Regions from separate parts of the Bradyrhizobium sp. 2TAF24 genome, predicted to be linked through region 3. Evidence: predicted binding sites of a transcription regulator. Region 3 holds the regulator's gene; each other region holds the start of a gene.
The links. Region 3 encodes LexA, which represses DNA repair genes until DNA is damaged. Its sites were predicted from a motif close to TGTTCNNNNTGTGTTCNG; they were not measured.
Positions count from the first base shown of each region.

Region 1: the regulator LexA is predicted to act here: its motif matches at 3,163-3,180, upstream of recA (recombinase RecA).
Region 2: the regulator LexA is predicted to act here: its motif matches at 2,158-2,175, upstream of AB4Z37_RS00205 (PA0069 family radical SAM protein).

Region 1 covers NZ_JBFRFW010000013.1:123,187-128,582, reverse strand. Annotated here, with positions in the region: gene gcvP (aminomethyl-transferring glycine dehydrogenase) at 1-1,483, shown strand, start outside; gene recA (recombinase RecA) at 1,972-3,060, opposite strand; gene AB4Z37_RS20580 (hypothetical protein) at 3,289-3,558, opposite strand; gene AB4Z37_RS20575 (hypothetical protein) at 3,817-3,996, shown strand; gene crcB (fluoride efflux transporter CrcB) at 4,020-4,403, opposite strand; fluoride riboswitch at 4,433-4,495, opposite strand; gene AB4Z37_RS20565 (DUF6894 family protein) at 4,874-5,146, shown strand.
Region 2 covers NZ_JBFRFW010000001.1:44,411-49,806, reverse strand. Annotated here, with positions in the region: gene moaB (molybdenum cofactor biosynthesis protein B) at 1-57, shown strand, start outside; gene AB4Z37_RS00220 (hypothetical protein) at 186-356, opposite strand; gene AB4Z37_RS00215 (bifunctional helix-turn-helix transcriptional regulator/GNAT family N-acetyltransferase) at 353-1,321, opposite strand; gene AB4Z37_RS00210 (glycosyl transferase) at 1,407-1,982, opposite strand; gene AB4Z37_RS00205 (PA0069 family radical SAM protein) at 2,198-3,379, shown strand; gene AB4Z37_RS00200 (VOC family protein) at 3,403-3,858, shown strand; gene AB4Z37_RS00195 (DMT family transporter) at 3,882-4,229, opposite strand; gene AB4Z37_RS00190 (ribonuclease HII) at 4,472-5,392, shown strand.
Region 3 covers NZ_JBFRFW010000016.1:83,690-89,085, forward strand. Annotated here, with positions in the region: gene AB4Z37_RS23765 (ComEC/Rec2 family competence protein) at 1-1,083, shown strand, start outside; gene AB4Z37_RS23770 (hypothetical protein) at 1,591-1,923, shown strand; gene AB4Z37_RS23775 (hypothetical protein) at 1,924-2,118, shown strand; gene lexA (transcriptional repressor LexA) at 2,126-2,827, opposite strand; gene AB4Z37_RS23785 (molybdopterin molybdotransferase MoeA) at 2,980-4,191, opposite strand; gene moaC (cyclic pyranopterin monophosphate synthase MoaC) at 4,320-4,817, opposite strand; gene trpC (indole-3-glycerol phosphate synthase TrpC) at 4,829-5,396, opposite strand, start outside.

The DNA of each region.
Region 1 (5,396 bases), on a different contig from region 3:
CACCAGCGCCTATCTCACCCATCCGGTGTTCCACGCCCACCGCTCGGAGACCGAACTCCTGCGCTACATGCGCAAGCTGTCGGACCGCGACCTCGCGCTCGACCGCGCGATGATCCCGCTGGGCTCGTGCACCATGAAGCTCAACGCCACCACCGAGATGATCCCGGTGACCTGGCCGGCGTTCGGCGCGCTGCACCCGTTCGCGCCGCGCGAGCAGGCGGCGGGCTATCACGCCATGTTCGACCAGCTCGAGCGCTGGCTCGTCGAAGTCACCGGCTATGACGCGATCTCGCTGCAGCCGAACTCCGGCGCGCAGGGCGAGTACGCCGGCCTCCTCGCGATCCGCGCCTACCACGCCGCGCGCGGCGACGCCCATCGCACGGTGTGCCTGATCCCCTCCTCGGCCCACGGCACCAATCCGGCATCCGCCAGCATGGTCGGCATGGACGTGGTGGTGGTGAACTGCGACGCCCGCGGCGACGTCGACGTCGAGGACCTCGCGCGCAAGGCGAAGCAGCACGCCGACAAGCTCGCGGCCGTCATGATCACCTATCCCTCGACCCATGGCGTGTTCGAGGAGCACATCCGCGAGATCTGCGACATCGTCCATGCCCATGGCGGCCAGGTCTATCTCGACGGCGCCAACATGAACGCCCAGGTCGGCCTCGCCCGCCCCGGCGACTACGGCGCCGACGTCAGCCATCTCAACCTGCACAAGACGTTCTGCATCCCCCATGGCGGCGGCGGCCCCGGCATGGGTCCGATCGGCGTCAAGGCGCACCTGAAGCCGTTCCTGCCCGGCCATCCGGCCATCGATGGCGGCAGCGCGCCGGTCGGCCCGGTGGCGGCGGCGCCGTGGGGCTCGGCGTCGATCCTCGTCATCTCCTACATCTACATGCTGATGATGGGCGGCGAGGGCCTCAAGCGCGCGACCGAGGTCGCGGTGCTCAACGCCAACTACATCGCCAAGCGGCTGGAGCCGCACTTCCCGGTGCTCTACCGCAACATCCGCGGCCGGGTCGCGCATGAGTGCATCGTCGATCCCCGCCCGCTCAAGGCGACCAGCGGCGTCACCGTCGACGACATCGCCAAGCGGCTGATCGACTACGGCTTCCACGCGCCGACCATGAGCTTCCCGGTGCCGGGCACGCTGATGATCGAGCCGACGGAATCGGAATCGAAAGCCGAGCTCGACCGCTTCTGCGACGCCATGATCGCGATCCGCCACGAGATCGCGGAGGTCGAGAACGGCCGCTTCAAGATCGAGGCGTCGCCTTTACGCCATGCGCCGCACACGGTGCATGACATCGCCGACGACAACTGGAACCGGTCTTACAGCCGCACGGAAGGCTGCTTCCCCGCGGGCTCGGCGCGCCAGGACAAGTACTGGTCGCCGGTCGGCCGCGTCGACAACGTCTACGGCGACCGCAACCTCGTCTGCTCGTGCCCGCCGATGTCGGATTACGCGGAGGCGGCGGAGTAAGGCGGCGGCAGCGCCAGTACGCAGACGTCAATAACGACTAAAGGCCGTGCTTCAAGCGCGGCCTTTTACTTCTGGATAGACGATCTCTTGGGCAAGACGCCCCCTCATTCCTGAGCCTTTGTTGAAGCACGCAGATTGTCTGCTTTTCTCCGTCATGCCCGGCCAACGCGATCCGCCTTCGACGGATCGCGTTGGCCGGCCGTGACGAGTTCAACAACAAATCTCATCTGCGACCAGCAACGCCGCAGACAAACGACAGCGGGCGCTGAAGACATCGGCAACTCAATGTCCGCAGCGCCCGTGTGTTCGAAACTCAAGTCTTCAGGTCAACTCAAGCTCCAAAGGTCCTGACGACCCGGTCCTGAGCCGCACGCCCGATCGCGTCGGGCGCGGCGTTTGTCCGCCAGCCGGATTCCACCCCCGCGGTTGCCCCGCGAAGCGGCTGTCGGGCGAAGCGCGTGGCTCCCGTGCCGCCCGGACGAAAGCCCTTACTCTTCCGCCGGCTCCTCGCCGTCGGCGTCGCGCTCCGGCGTGCCGGCGAGGATCTGCTCGGCGATCAGGCCCGAGTTCTGGCGGATCGACATCTCGATCTTGGCGGTGATGTCGGGATTGCCCTTGAGGAACGTCTTGGCGTTCTCGCGACCCTGGCCGAGGCGCTGGCTGTCGTAGGAGAACCAGGCGCCCGACTTCTCGACAATGCCGGCCTTGACGCCGAGATCGAGGATCTCGCCCATCTTGGACACGCCCTCGCCGTACATGATGTCGAACTCGACCTGCTTGAACGGCGGCGCCAGCTTGTTCTTCACCACCTTGACGCGGGTGGTGTTGCCGACGACTTCGTCGCGCTCCTTGATCGCGCCGATGCGGCGGATGTCGAGGCGGACGGAGGCGTAGAACTTCAGCGCGTTGCCGCCGGTGGTGGTCTCGGGCGAGCCGTACATCACACCGATCTTCATGCGGATCTGGTTGATGAAGATCACCATCGTGTTGGACTTGTTGATGGACGCCGTCAGCTTGCGCAGCGCCTGGCTCATCAACCGCGCCTGCAGGCCCGGCAGCGCTTCGCCCATCTCGCCCTCGAGTTCGGCGCGCGGCACCAGCGCGGCGACCGAGTCGATGATCAGCACGTCGACCGCGCCGGAGCGCACCAGCGTGTCGGCGATTTCCAGCGCCTGCTCGCCATGGTCCGGCTGCGAGATCAGGAGTTCATCGACATTGACGCCGAGCTTGCGGGCATAGACCGGGTCGAGCGCGTGCTCGGCATCGATGAAGGCGCAGATGCCGCCCTTCTTCTGGGCCTCCGCGACGCAGTGCAGCGCCAGCGTGGTCTTGCCCGACGATTCCGGTCCGTAGATTTCAACGATGCGGCCCTTCGGCAGGCCACCGACGCCGAGCGCGATGTCGAGGCCGAGCGATCCCGAGGAGATCGTCTCGATGTCCATCGACTTGTCGCTCTTGCCGAGCTTCATCACCGATCCCTTGCCGAACTGACGTTCGATCTGGGACAGCGCCGCGCTCAAAGCCTTGGATTTGTCCATGGAAGTTCCTTCAACGATACGCAAAGCGGGCTGAGACATCGGTCGCGCTCCTTATGAACGGGATTCGCCGGGTGGACAATCAACGGCGGCGGGGATTCGGATCGGCTTCAACGATGAAAGGAATGTACTCTATCTGTTCTTTGTTCGCAATATGTTCTTTTGCCGATTTCCGGTGATGTCTCCGTCTGGCCACCTCTCCTGCTTCTGATGGGCCTCGCTGCAACAGGCCTTCCATTCCTGGCCTTTATGGCACTTCGCTGAGGCCGCCTATCGGCGTTCTCGTTGCGCCAGATACCCCGTCAGGATGGCCAGCGGGTGCGTGACGAAGATGCTGCGGACGTGCCACAGGCTGTAGGTGTAGACGGCTTGGCTGACCTCGGTCAGGCGCCCGTGGTTCGCGACATAGAAATGCCCGTCGACGATCCTGCCGTTGACGGCATCGCCGCCGATCGCGATGGCAATGACGACAAAGACCAGAAAATTCAGGATGCCCATGAAACTGATGGTCCTGAGAACGCGATAGCGGATATCTGACATGGTCTTGCCACCCGGGCGTCCCAGGCACGGGCACGAACGGAGGATCCGGCCGGCCTGTCCTTACGCCACTCTGCGGACCGCACAGATGATGGCGCCGCCGCACGGAACAAGACATCGTCCGTGAATATATTTTGCCCCCCAGGGGAGGCGCCGCCCCTTCCCTCACGGCCCCTGGCGTTCTCAAGCCCGCAGATGTTTCCGGCGTTACGGAAACATCCGTAGTTTTCGCCCCTCGCCCGCGGCGGGATAGTCTGGTCCATGGGACATCACATCGTCTTCCAATGCCCGGACACCGGCCTGAAGGTGCAGCACTGGCTGGACAAGCCGCCGGATGACGCGCGGCCGGCGTCCTACGTCTCCGTCGCGTGCGCCGCCTGCACCAACATTCACTTCATCAACAGTGAGAACGGCAGGCTGTTGGGAGACGACAGGAAATAACGGCCGTGCGGCCGGCGATGTCGCTACGGCAGCGCCCGGATCAGATGCATGGCCGCGACCAGCGCCCCGATCGACAGCACCACCGACGCCAGCATGTAGGCGAGCGAGGCCATGCCCTGCCCGCGCTCGATCAGGACGAAGGCGTCGAGCGAGAAGGTCGAGAAGGTGGTGTAGCCGCCGCAGATGCCGACGGTGAGGAAGATCCGCATGGTCTGCGACAGATCCCACTTGGTGGCGAACAGGCCGACGAAGGCGCCGATCAGGAACGAGCCGGTGACGTTGATGAACAGCGTGCCCCAGGGAAACGCGCTGCCGAGCAGCCGGCCCGACATGACGCCGACGACATAGCGCGCCACCGATCCGAGCGCACCGCCGGCCGCCACTGCCAGAATGAATTGCGGTTCCATTTCCTCATGCTCCTTCCTGCGCTGGTCGCGCAACGGCAGGAGTTATCAGCCACCATGGCGGTTGTCGGGGGAACCCCATCCCCATCAGGAATGACAACAGGCTAGCAGGTCCGCGCCGCAGCACAAGGCACGCAGGGCGCCGAATCGACGCCCAGCCCTCCTCGGCTCGATCCCGCTCGGGCGCTCGCGTGCTTTTCAGAGCGCGCCGCTGTTGTTTCAGATCATTTCATCGGGCCCGGCTTGTTGCCTCCCCAAGAGATTTTTTAAGGAGACGTGCCGATGCCCCGCACCATCATCGCCAGCCGGATACGCGTGTCCGCGGACGGCAAGACTCCGCCGCGCCTCCCCGTGGCCACAATCGACAGGCAAACGATTGCACCGCCATTGGCCGACACTTGATCCAGATCAATGCGGCCGAACCGGCCTGTGAGACCATGGTTCGTCAGGGTTCGTGTCGTTGTGGGGGCCCCATGCCTCGTTATTTCTTCCACTTCAAGGACGGCTCTCTTTTCAAGGACGAGGAAGGCGAGGACCTGCGCGACATCGAGCTCGCCCGCTGCCATGCGCGGCGGCTCGCGCTCGAGCTCGCATCCGGCGGCGAACGCGGCGGCTGCATTGTCGTGGCCGACGACACCGATCCCCTGTTCGCCGTGCCGCTGCCGCGTCAGCTCTATGAGATGAAGATCGGGACCCGGGCGCCGGCCGCCCTGCCCCGTGCGCAGGGCCCGGCACGGCTGGCGTGACGCCGCCGTTCATCCGCCCCGACAACCTCCAGCGTCCCATACCGTGAGGCGAGCGCCGTCTGCGGCTGCGCCACGTGGTTGAGCGACGCCGCGCAAATCGGGGAACAAAAGCCGCATCGTTCGTGTTCCAACTTCACCGCCCGTTGCCGTTGTGCCATGGAAGGGGCACAGAGGTAACGACGAACCGTTGCATTGCAGCGGTCGCAAAACATGATCGACCGGACTTCGTTTCCGCCGGCTTGAGGATAGA
Region 2 (5,396 bases), on a different contig from region 3:
GTCGAGATCATGCCCCGCCTCGATGAGCATCTGAAACGCGGCAAGGCGAGGGGCTGATAAAAAGGCTGAAAGCCTGAGTCTCGTCGTGCATTGACGCGACGAAGGCGCGTAGCCCGGATGAGCGTCGCGATATTCGGGATTGACGTCCAAGGGCGTAGCGCCGGGTGTCGCTACGCTTGTCCCAGCTACAGCTTCAGTTTTGTGAACCCGAGCCCTGTGACCCACACGAGAATGTCGCGCAGCCAGCGCCCCGCCTGCCGATAGGCGACGACACGCAGCGCCTGCGCACGCGTTCTCTGGGCGGCGATCAGCTCGTGCGTCACGCGCGGTTGTCGCCCGCGACGCATCGGCGTCATGGCTGGCGTCCGGATAGCGCGAGCTCCCAGGTCTCGCCAACGAGATCATGGCCGAAGCTGTGGTGCGGTTCGACGCCGACCCGTACGAAGCCCGCGTCGCTGTAGATCCGCCGGGCTGCCAGAAGGATATCCTGCGTCCACAGTGTCATCTTGCGATAGCCGCGTGCACGGGCGAAGCCGATGCATTCGTCCACCAGCCGCTTGCCGAGCCCGAGGCCGCGCGCGGCGGGGTCGACCAGCAGCAGCCGCAGCTTCGCCACCTCGTCCGATTGCCGCACCACGAACACCGCCCCCAGCCGCTCGCCGTCGCGCTCGGCGATCCAGCAGTGCTCGCGGGCAGGATCGAAGTTTTTCACGAAGCTTGCGACGATCTCGGCGCACAGCGCCTCGTAGGAGATGTCCCAGCCATATTCGCGGGCATAAACGGCGCCGTTCTGCTGCACCACCCAGCCCATGTCGCCGGGCTGATGGGGGCGCAGCTCGATGGCAACGGCGCGTTTTTCGTCGGCATGCAGGATGCGCTCGATGCGCGCCATCGCGCCGACGAGCTCGGCCCGGTCGTGGAGCGCGAGTGGCTGCAGCAGCTCGCCGACGGCTGCGCGTGAGCGGCCGTCGAGCGTGGCAAAGGCCGCGTGGCCCTTGGCGGTGAGGACCATGCCGTGCTGGCGGCGATCGGAGGCGAGCGGCGTGCGGGTGATCAGTGCCTCATCGGTGAAGCGCTGCACGATGCGGCTGAGATAGCCGGCATCGAGGCCGAGCTCGGCGCCGATGATCTTGGCGGTGAGGTCATCGCGGTGGGCCAGCTCGAACAGCACTCGCGCTTCGGTCAGCGAGTAGGGGCTCTGCAGCAGGTGCTGGTCGAGCACCCCGATGGTGGCGGTGTAGCGCCGGTTGAAGCGGCGGATCGCAGCCACCTGTGTATCGAGGGCGGTTTGGGAGGAGAGGCTGGAAGAAGCATCGGGCATGACGGCACGGTCCAACTCGGAAGAAGGACAGTGTCGACAAGTAATATGACTTAGTCAAATAATTATTTTGACCAAGTCAATTAAATCATCCGGCCGGAACGAAGATTCGCGTCCGCAGCAGCGCCCGGCCCGAGCGGCCGAGGTGGGCGAGCAGGCGGGCCTCCGCCCGCCGCGCCGTTGGCGAGTAGCCGCCGAGCCGGTCGTAATGGCTGCGTGCGATCAGGAGGCCCTGCTCGGCGAGCGGGCCGGACAGGATACGGGTGAGCTGCCGCAGCCGCGCGCCCAGCGACAACTCCGCATAGGGCGAGCGCGCGTAACGGAACACGCCGGCGCGTGGTTTGCCGCTCAGCGCAACGGTCTGGATGAACTGCGAGGTCTCATCGATCCAGCCGTGGTCGAGCACGGCGCCGGGGTGCAGGAACATCAGCCAGTCTGAACGCGCCTGATGGGCTCCGGCCGCCAGCGCTTCCGCGCGTGTGCCCGTGGCGGCGAGGAAGTTGCAACCGGCGACGTCAGCTACCCGGGCGATGGTGTCGCTGCCGGAACGGTCGACCAGCAGCACTTCGCGAATGACCCCGGCGGCGGCGCCCGGCACCAGCGCGGCCAGCGTGGCGACGACGGGGGGCTCGCTGCCCTCGGTCGGAATAATGACACTCAGCATGAGGCGTTGTGGTCCCGCGCTCTGTTCCCGGCACTGCAGCCTTATCATCTTGCTGTCATGAAATCAGCTCTCTGGTTCCGCGCTTCACTTAATCCCTTGGCCAGATGCTTTCGGTTCGGAGACGCTCGCGTTCGCCCAGAGCGTGCTGCGAGGAGACGGCGGGATAACCGCATTTTGTTCTTGTTTTGTTCAAAGCGCCCACCTACATTGGCGACATGAGCCAGGTCTCCCGCGCCAAAACGTCTCGTACCGCGTCGCTCCCGCCGGTGTCGGTGTCCTCCCCGCCGCCGGTGGGAGCTGTGGCGCCGTTCGGCGAGCCGGAAGCGCTCGTCGACAAGCAGCGTCGCCGCGGTCGCGGCGCGCAGTCCAACACCAGCGGCCGCTATGAGGCGGAAGCGCGTGTCGCCTTCGACGATGGCTGGCAGAGCCTGGAAGATCTGCCCGCATTCAAGACCTCCGTCAGCGTCGATACCGCGCGCAAGGTGATCACCCGCAACGATTCGCCCGACATCGGCTTCGACCGTTCCATTAATCCCTATCGTGGCTGCGAGCACGGCTGTGTCTACTGCTTCGCGCGGCCGACCCATGCCTATATGGGGCTGTCGCCGGGTCTCGATTTCGAATCGAAGCTGTTCGCCAAGCCGGACGCGCCGAGCCTGCTGGAGAAGGAGCTGGCGACGGCGGATTACGAGCCGCGCATGATCGCGATCGGCACCAACACCGATCCCTATCAGCCGATCGAGCGCGAGCACCAGATCATGCGCGGCATCCTCGAGGTGCTGGAGCGCGCCGGCCATCCGGTCGGCATCGTCACCAAGTCGGCGCTGGTGATGCGCGACATCGACATCCTGTCGCGGATGGCCAAGCGTAATCTGGTCAAGGTCGCGCTGTCGGTCACCACCATGGATCCGAAGCTCGCGCGCACCATGGAGCCGCGGGCGGCGACGCCGGCACGGCGGCTGGAAGCATTACGGGCGCTCTCGGAGGCCGGCGTGCCGACCACGGTGATGGTCGCGCCGATCATCCCGGCGCTGAACGACAACGAGATCGAGCGTATCCTCGACGCCGCCGCTCACGCCGGCGTGAAGGAGGCGAGCTATGTGCTGCTGCGCCTGCCGCTCGAGGTGCGCGACCTGTTCCGTGAGTGGCTGATCGCCAACTATCCCGATCGCTATCGCCACATCTTCACGCTGATCCGTGACATGCGCGGTGGTCGCGACTACGACTCGCAGTGGAACACGCGCATGAAGGGCACCGGGCCGCTGGCCTGGATGATCGGGCGCCGCTTCGAGATCGCATGCGGCAAGGTCGGCATGAACAAGCGCCGTGCCCGGTTGACAACAGAGCATTTTGCTCGGCCCAAGCGCGGTGGCCAGCAACTAGGCCTGTTCGATTGAGTTAAGTCAGGAAGAGAGTCAAAATGTCTGATCGTCCATCCGCCCCGCAGGCGCGTTTCACCGTGGTCACGCTCGGCGTTGCCGATGTCGGCCGCGGCGCGGCGTTCTACGCGGCGCTGGGCTTCACGCGCAAGCTCAGGGTGACCGGCGACAACGTCGCCTTCTTCGAGACCGGTGGATCGGTGCTCGCGCTCTACCCCTGGGACAGTCTTGCGCGGGATGCCGCGCTGCCTGAAGCGCCACGCCCGGCGGCGTTTCGCGGCACGACGCTGGCGTGGAATTGCCGCAGCGAGGCGGAGGTCGACGACGTGCTGGCGTTCGCCCTGGCACACGGCGCGTCTCTTCTGAAGGCGGCACATCGCACCGACTATGGCGGGTATTCCGGCTATTTCGCCGATCCGGACGGCCACCCCTGGGAAGTCGTGGTCGCGCCGGGCATCGAGGTCGGCGATGATCGCCGGGTGCATCTCGCCGACTGATGGACCTGCGCGGCTGTCGCGGATCAGGCCTTGGTTGACAGGTTGAGCCCCGCGGCGCCGGCGACGATCAGCGCGATGAACAGCACCTGCGTCATGGTGAGCGGCTGGCGCAGGAACAGCCAGCCGGTCATCGAGATCAGCAGGATGCCGACCCCCGACCAGATCGCATAGGCGACGCCGACCGGAATGCGTGTCAGCACATGCGACATCGTCCAGAAGCAACCGGCGAAGATCAGGATTGCGATGAGGCCGTAGAGCGGCCGGCTGAAGCCGTCGGATTTGGTCAGCAGGGTCGTCGCCGTGACCTCGGCGATGATGCAGAGACCCAGCAGTCCCCACGGGCTGGTAAGCGTGTTCAGCAAACCGTTCATGTCATTCCCATCGTGGTGGCAGCGCGCGGCGCCATGCCTGCAATCTGAAGGTGAGGCCGGTCGCAGCTAGCATCGCAACACGACCGCAGCATGATGGAACATGCTGCTGGTCCCGCGGCTGTGTGAGTTCGTGTGGAAGCCGCCGAGAATGCGACGGGCCTCGGCCGCCATATGCCGGAATTGCGGGCATTCCGTGGATTTCCGGGTTGCGTGCACGGACATGTGGTCGCAGCATCGCGGCCATGATTCGGAGCAAGGCGCAGCGCAAGCCGAAGGCGGACGGCGAGGCCGATGGAACCGCGGACGCCGCGTCGCCGCGCGCCAAGGCGATCGTGAAGTCCGAGGCCGTTGCAAAGCCCAAGACCCTGGCAAAGCCCAAGACCCTGGCAAAGCCCAAGACCTTGGTGAAGCCCAAGACCTTGGTGAAGCCCAAGTCAACAGCGAAGACCAGGCCGGCCGCCGCGGCGCCGCCCAGCTTTCGCCGCGAGCGCGCATTGCTGAAGCGCGGTATCTGGCCGATCGCCGGCTGTGACGAGGTCGGGCGCGGCCCGCTGGCCGGGCCGGTGGTGGCGGCCGCGGTGATTCTCGATCCGGACCGGATTCCGAAAGGCCTCGACGATTCCAAGCGGCTGAGTCGCGAGCGGCGCGAGGCACTGTTCGAGGAGATCTGCGCCACCGCGTCATTCTCGGTGGCGGTGGCGCCGCCGTCGCGGATCGAGCGCGACAATATCCTGCGGGCGTCGCTGTGGGCGTTGGCACGTTCGGTCCATGCGCTGCCGCAGGCGCCGCAGCATGTGTTCGTCGACGGCCGTGATCGCATCGATGTGCCCTGCGGCTGCGACGCGGTGATCGGCGGCGATGGCCTCGTGGTCTCTATCGCCGCCGCCTCGATCGTCGCCAAGGTGGTGCGCGACCGCCTGATGGGCAAGCTCGCGGAAGAGCATCCGGGGTATGGTTTCGAACAGCACATGGGTTATGGCGTGCCGCTGCATCTTGCGGCATTGAACGAACTCGGCCCGACCGCCCACCATCGCCGCCTGTTCGCCCCCGTGGCAGCCGCCTGGCGCAAGCATGGCGGCGACGACCTGCGGGAGGAGGCCCCGGCGCCCGATGCCCAGGCCGACCTGTTCGACGCCTGCGAGAGTGCCAGGAACGTTGCCTGACCGG
Region 3 (5,396 bases):
GTCGCACCCGAGGCGCTGGTGCATCCGAGCTTCCAGATGTCGTTCGCCGCGACGCTGGGGCTGGTGGCACTGGTCGCCCATGGCATGCCGCGGCTGTTTGCGACGGCCGACAACTCGCTTGTCGCGCGGGTGGCGCTGTGGGGCGGTCGCGAGCTGGTGGTGCTGCTGTTTGCCTCCTTCGTGGCAGGGCTCGCCACCACGCCCTATGCCGCATTCCATTTTCATCGCATCACGCCCTATGGCGTGCTCGCCAATCTCGCCGCGATGCCGGTGGTATCCGGGCTCGTCATGCCGGCCGGCCTGCTCGGGCTGGTGGCGATGCCGTTCGGGCTCGACGGCATCTTCTGGTCGCTGATGGATGTGGGGATCGCCTGGATGGTCCTCGTGGCGCAGTGGGTGACGGCGCTGCCCGGGGCGATCGGGCGCATGGCGGCGTTCGGCACCGGGCCGCTGCTGCTGGCGACAGCGGGGATGCTGGTGCTGGCGCTGTGCCGCACGGCGCTGCGCTGGAGCGGCGTGGCCGTCATGGTGGGGGCAACAGTCTGGGCGCTCGTGACGCCGCAGCCGGACGTGCTGGTGTCGTCGGACGGGCAGAATGTTGCCGTGCGGGGCAGAGACGGTCGGCTGCACCTGATGCGGCTCGGCAAGGACGCGTTCCTGCTCAAGGAGTGGCTCGCGGCGGACGCGGACGCCCGCCTCCCCACCGATCCGTCGCTCGGCGAGGGCGTCTCCTGCGACGTGACGGGGTGCATCACGGCCTTGCGTGACGGCGCCCTGGTGGCGCTGTCGATCCGGCCTGACGGCTGGGCGGACGATTGCGTCCGGGCCAGCCTGATGGTCTCGCGCGCCCGCCCGCCGCCGAGCTGTGCGGCACAGGTGATCGACCAGGCGCGGATCCGTCGCTTCGGAGCGCTGGCCCTGCGGCGGACCGACGTGGGCTTTGCTGCGGACGCCCAGAAGCCGACGGGGCGTGACCGCCCATGGTCGCCGGAAGTGGCTGGCGAGGACAATGCCGGCCCGATTGCGGCAGGACGGCCTGTCGATGCGACGCCGGTCGATGCCGATCGCCAGTCCGATGACTGATGGGCGTTAGTCACCGCGGTACAGGCTGATCAGCCTGCCGTGGGGTGCGCACGCGGCTCCGCGGCAGGTTTCAGTGCACCAGTCATGCGCGCATGGCTGGCGTTGACACAATTACAGGTGGAACACAGTATCTGGCGGGGTGTCGCTCAGTGGGGGGATTGAGTCGTGCCAGGACCGCTTCATCGCTTGGAATCGCCGACTCAAACGGTAGCTGACGCGCAGGCCCAACAAAGTTCCATGGAAATTTGGGGTAAGCCGGGATCGAATACGGCCCAAAGCAGCTTACCTGCGGTTAAGGCCTACAAGAGTAGCTTGCCAAGTGGGAAGCGGGGTGTTGAATTCGACACGCCGGTCAGTCCCACCCCCGGGTCTGGAACCCCATTTGAAGCGAGATGGTATCTTGGAACTTCGGGGGTGCTGCAACGAACAGACGCGAATGGCACGACATGTGCTGCAATCCCGCTGTCGAGGTTCGTGAATGGCCAACCGTGACTGGATTGGACTCAAATGATCAAGCCAATCGAGTGTCTCAGCGTCGAGGTCATCCCGCAGGCGATCATTTCGTTGCCGGTTGATCAAATTCTTTCAGGACGAGCCAAGATCACGCAAGGGGTCGATGATCTCGACCACTTTGAAGGAGCATCGTTCAGGCTGGACAACGGTATCGAAGTTGCGGTTCGCCATTATCGTGGCCATCCCAAGGATACCGCGACGATCTATATCGACAGCCGGCAGCGGGACGTGGAGCGCATCACGCATCTTGTTCGCCGGATTCTCAGAGATCTCCATGTCCCCCTCACGGCGCTTAGCTGGGAGCGTCAACAGAATCCAGAAATGTGATTGATCGGGAACTGGGCCGCTGACGTCGGCGGCCTGTGGCGGCCGGCGCTTGCGGTCGAGACCCTGAAGCCGAAAGGGCGGGATTGGCCGCCGTCGCTGGAGGTGCTCAGCGACAAGGATTTGATAGGCGGCGCCGGGCTTTGGTGGCCCGTCGATGCGACGCCGGTCGAGGCCGATCGCCAGTCTGATGACTGAGGTGGCCTCAGTAGCGACGGTACAAGCTGATCAGCTTGCCCTGGATGCGCACGCGGTTGGGCGGCAGGATCCGCACTTCATAGGCGGCGTTGGCCGGCTCCAGCGCGATCGAGGCGCCGCGACGGCGGAAGCGTTTCAGCGTCGCCTCTTCCTCGTCGATCAGGGCGACGACAATGTCGCCGGTGTCGGCGCTCTCGGTGCGCTGGATCAGCGCCATGTCGCCGTCGAGGATGCCGGCCTCGACCATCGAGTCGCCGCGTACTTCCAGCGCATAGTGTTCGCCGGAGCCCAGCATCTCGGGCGGCACGTTGATGGTGTGGCTGCGGGTCTGCAGTGCCTCGATCGGCGTGCCGGCGGCGATGCGGCCCATCACCGGGATTGCGACGGGACGGCCGCCTTCATCCTCGGAGGTGGTACGCACGACACGGCCAAGGTTGCCCTCGATCACGCTGGGGGTGAAGCCGCGGCGGGCGCCGCCGCCGCCGGAGGCGGCCTGCTCGGGCATCTTGATGACTTCGATGGCGCGCGCGCGATTCGGCAGGCGGCGGATGAAGCCGCGCTCCTCCAGGGCTGTGATCAGACGGTGGATGCCGGACTTGGAGCGCAGGTCGAGCGCATCCTTCATCTCGTCGAATGAGGGCGGCACGCCCGCTTCCTTCAGCCGCTCATTGATGAAGCGGAGAAGTTCGTACTGCTTGCGTGTGAGCATCTTAACCAATCCCCCAAATACGGTGCTGCGAACGCTGACCGTCAGACGTCTCGGGCGGTAAGGACTCGCTCGAAACAAATCATGAACGGACCCTATATGTTCGATATGTGTTCCGCAACCTCTTAATTTGACGTCAACAAAACACCGGCGGCCTACAGGGGAAGCTTAAGGATGACGCACGCCGAGCCCGCCGGGGCGGCTTGCGCGAACGGCGGGCGCACGATCAGGGCGCCGGCGGCCGCGAGGTGGCCGAGGAGCGAGCTGTCCTGCTGGCGCACCGCCGTGGCCACGGGAGGGCCATCGGCGCGCAGTTCGAGGCGGGCGCGCAGGTAATCCTGGCGCTGGTCGTTGGCCGGCAGGTCGGAACCGAGCACTGCCGGTTCCAGCGGCGTGTGCAACTCGCTGCGGCCGGCGAGGGCGCGCAGCAGCGGCACGACGAACAGGAAGCCGCAGACATAGGACGACACCGGGTTTCCCGGCAGGCCGAGCAGGCGCATGCCGCCGAGCCGGCCGTGCATCATCGGCTTGCCGGGGCGCAGCGCGATCTTCCAGAACGCGATGTCGACGCCTTCGGCGTCGAGCGCGCGCTTGACCACGTCATGGTCGCCGACCGAGGCGCCGCCGGTGGTGACGAGCACGTCGGCGCCGCTGTCACGGGCCTGCCGGATCGCTGCGCGGGTCGCCTCCATGGTGTCGCCGACGACGCCGAGGTCGAGGACGTCGGCGCCCTCGGCGCGGACCAGGGCGCGCAGCGCATAACCGTTGGAGTAGACGATCTGGCCGGGGCCGGGCTGGCCGCCGGGCATCACCAGTTCGTCGCCGGTCGCCACCAGCGCGACCTTCGGCCGGCGGCGCACCGGCAGCGCGGTGTGGTTCATGGAAGCCGCCAGCGACAGGGCGCGGTCGGTGAGGCGGGTCCCGGCGCGCAGCAGCACGTCGCCTTCGCGAAAGTCGACGCCGGCCGGGCGGATGTGGCGGCCGGCCACCGCAGCCTCCTGGACGGTGACGGTATCGCCGTCGCGTGCGGTGTCTTCCTGGATGACGATGGCGTCGGCCCCGTCAGGCACCACGCCGCCGGTGAAGATGCGCAGCGCCTCGCCCGGACCCAACTGACCTGCGAACGGCCGTCCGGCGGCGATCTCGCCCGTGACGGTCAGGCGCGCCGGCACGCTCGCGGCATCCGCCGCACGCACGGCGTAGCCGTCCATGGCCGACATCGCCGCCGGCGGCTGGGTGCGCAGCGCAACCACATCGCGCGCCAGCACGCGGTGATAGGCGTCGTCGAGCGTGACGGTTTCCTCGGGCAGCGGCTCGACACCGGACACCACCGCCGCGAGCGCGTCCGCAACCGGCATCAGCGCCATCGTTCAACTCCCTCGTGGGTGAGGCGACCACTGCCGCCGATCTGATCGGGCTGCGGGCGCGCCAGTTTCGGGTCCGGCGCGGATCAGGTCCGGTTGAACGGATCGTGGCCGAACTCGTCGTGACCAAACTAGTCTTGGCCAGATTTGTAATGCCCGGACTTGCCGCCTTGCTTTTCGATCAAGCGGATGGCGTCGATCCGCGCGCCCCGCTCGACCGCCTTGATCATGTCATAGATCGTCAGGCAGGCAACCGAAACCGCCGTCAGCGCTTCCATCTCGACGCCGGTCGGCCCCGTCACCTTGACGGTCGCAGTAACACGGCAGCCCGGCAGCGCGGCGTCCGGTTCGATGTCCACGGTGACCTTCGACAGCGCCAGCGGATGGCACAGCGGAATGAGCTCTGAAGTCCGCTTCGCCGCCATGATGCCGGCGATCCGCGCGGTGCCGAGCACGTCGCCCTTCTTCGCCTGGCCGGAGACCACGAGATCGAGTGTGTCCTTCGACATCACGACACAGCCTTCGGCGACCGCGAGGCGCTCGGTCGCCGGCTTGTCGGATACGTCGACCATGCGCGCCTCGCCCCTGGCGTCGATGTGCGTGAGGCCGGCCTTGGGCGCGTTGGTCATCGTTTCAACCGTCAGTGAGCGGCGGCGCGAGCTGCGGCATCACGCGCGAGCAGGGCGCGTGTCGCCGCGGTGACGTCCTGCTGGCGCATCAGGCTTTCGCCGACCAGGAAGGTCGACATGCCGACGCGGGCGAGGCGCGACAGGTCCGACGGCGTGAAGATGCCGCTCTCGCCGACGGCGATGCGGTCGTTCGGGATCAGCGGCGCGAGCGCCTCGCTGGTCGCCAGCGTCGTCTCGAAGGTGCGCAGGTTGCGGTTGTTGACGCCAAGCAGCGGCGAGCGCAGCTTGAGCGCACGGTCGAGTTCGGCACGGTCGTGGACTTCGAGCAGCACGTCCATGCCGAGCGCGAGCGCTGTGTCCTCGATGTCGCGCGCGGCCGCGTCGTCGAGCGCCGCCATGATGATCAGGATGCAGTCGGCACCATGGGCGCGCGCCTCGACCACCTGGTAGGTGTCGAACATGAAATCCTTGCGCAGCACCGGCAATTGCGTCGCGGCGCGCGCCGCCACCATGAAGTCGAGATGGCCCTGGAACGAGGGCGTGTCGGTGAGCACCGACAGGCAGGCGGCGCCGCCGGCC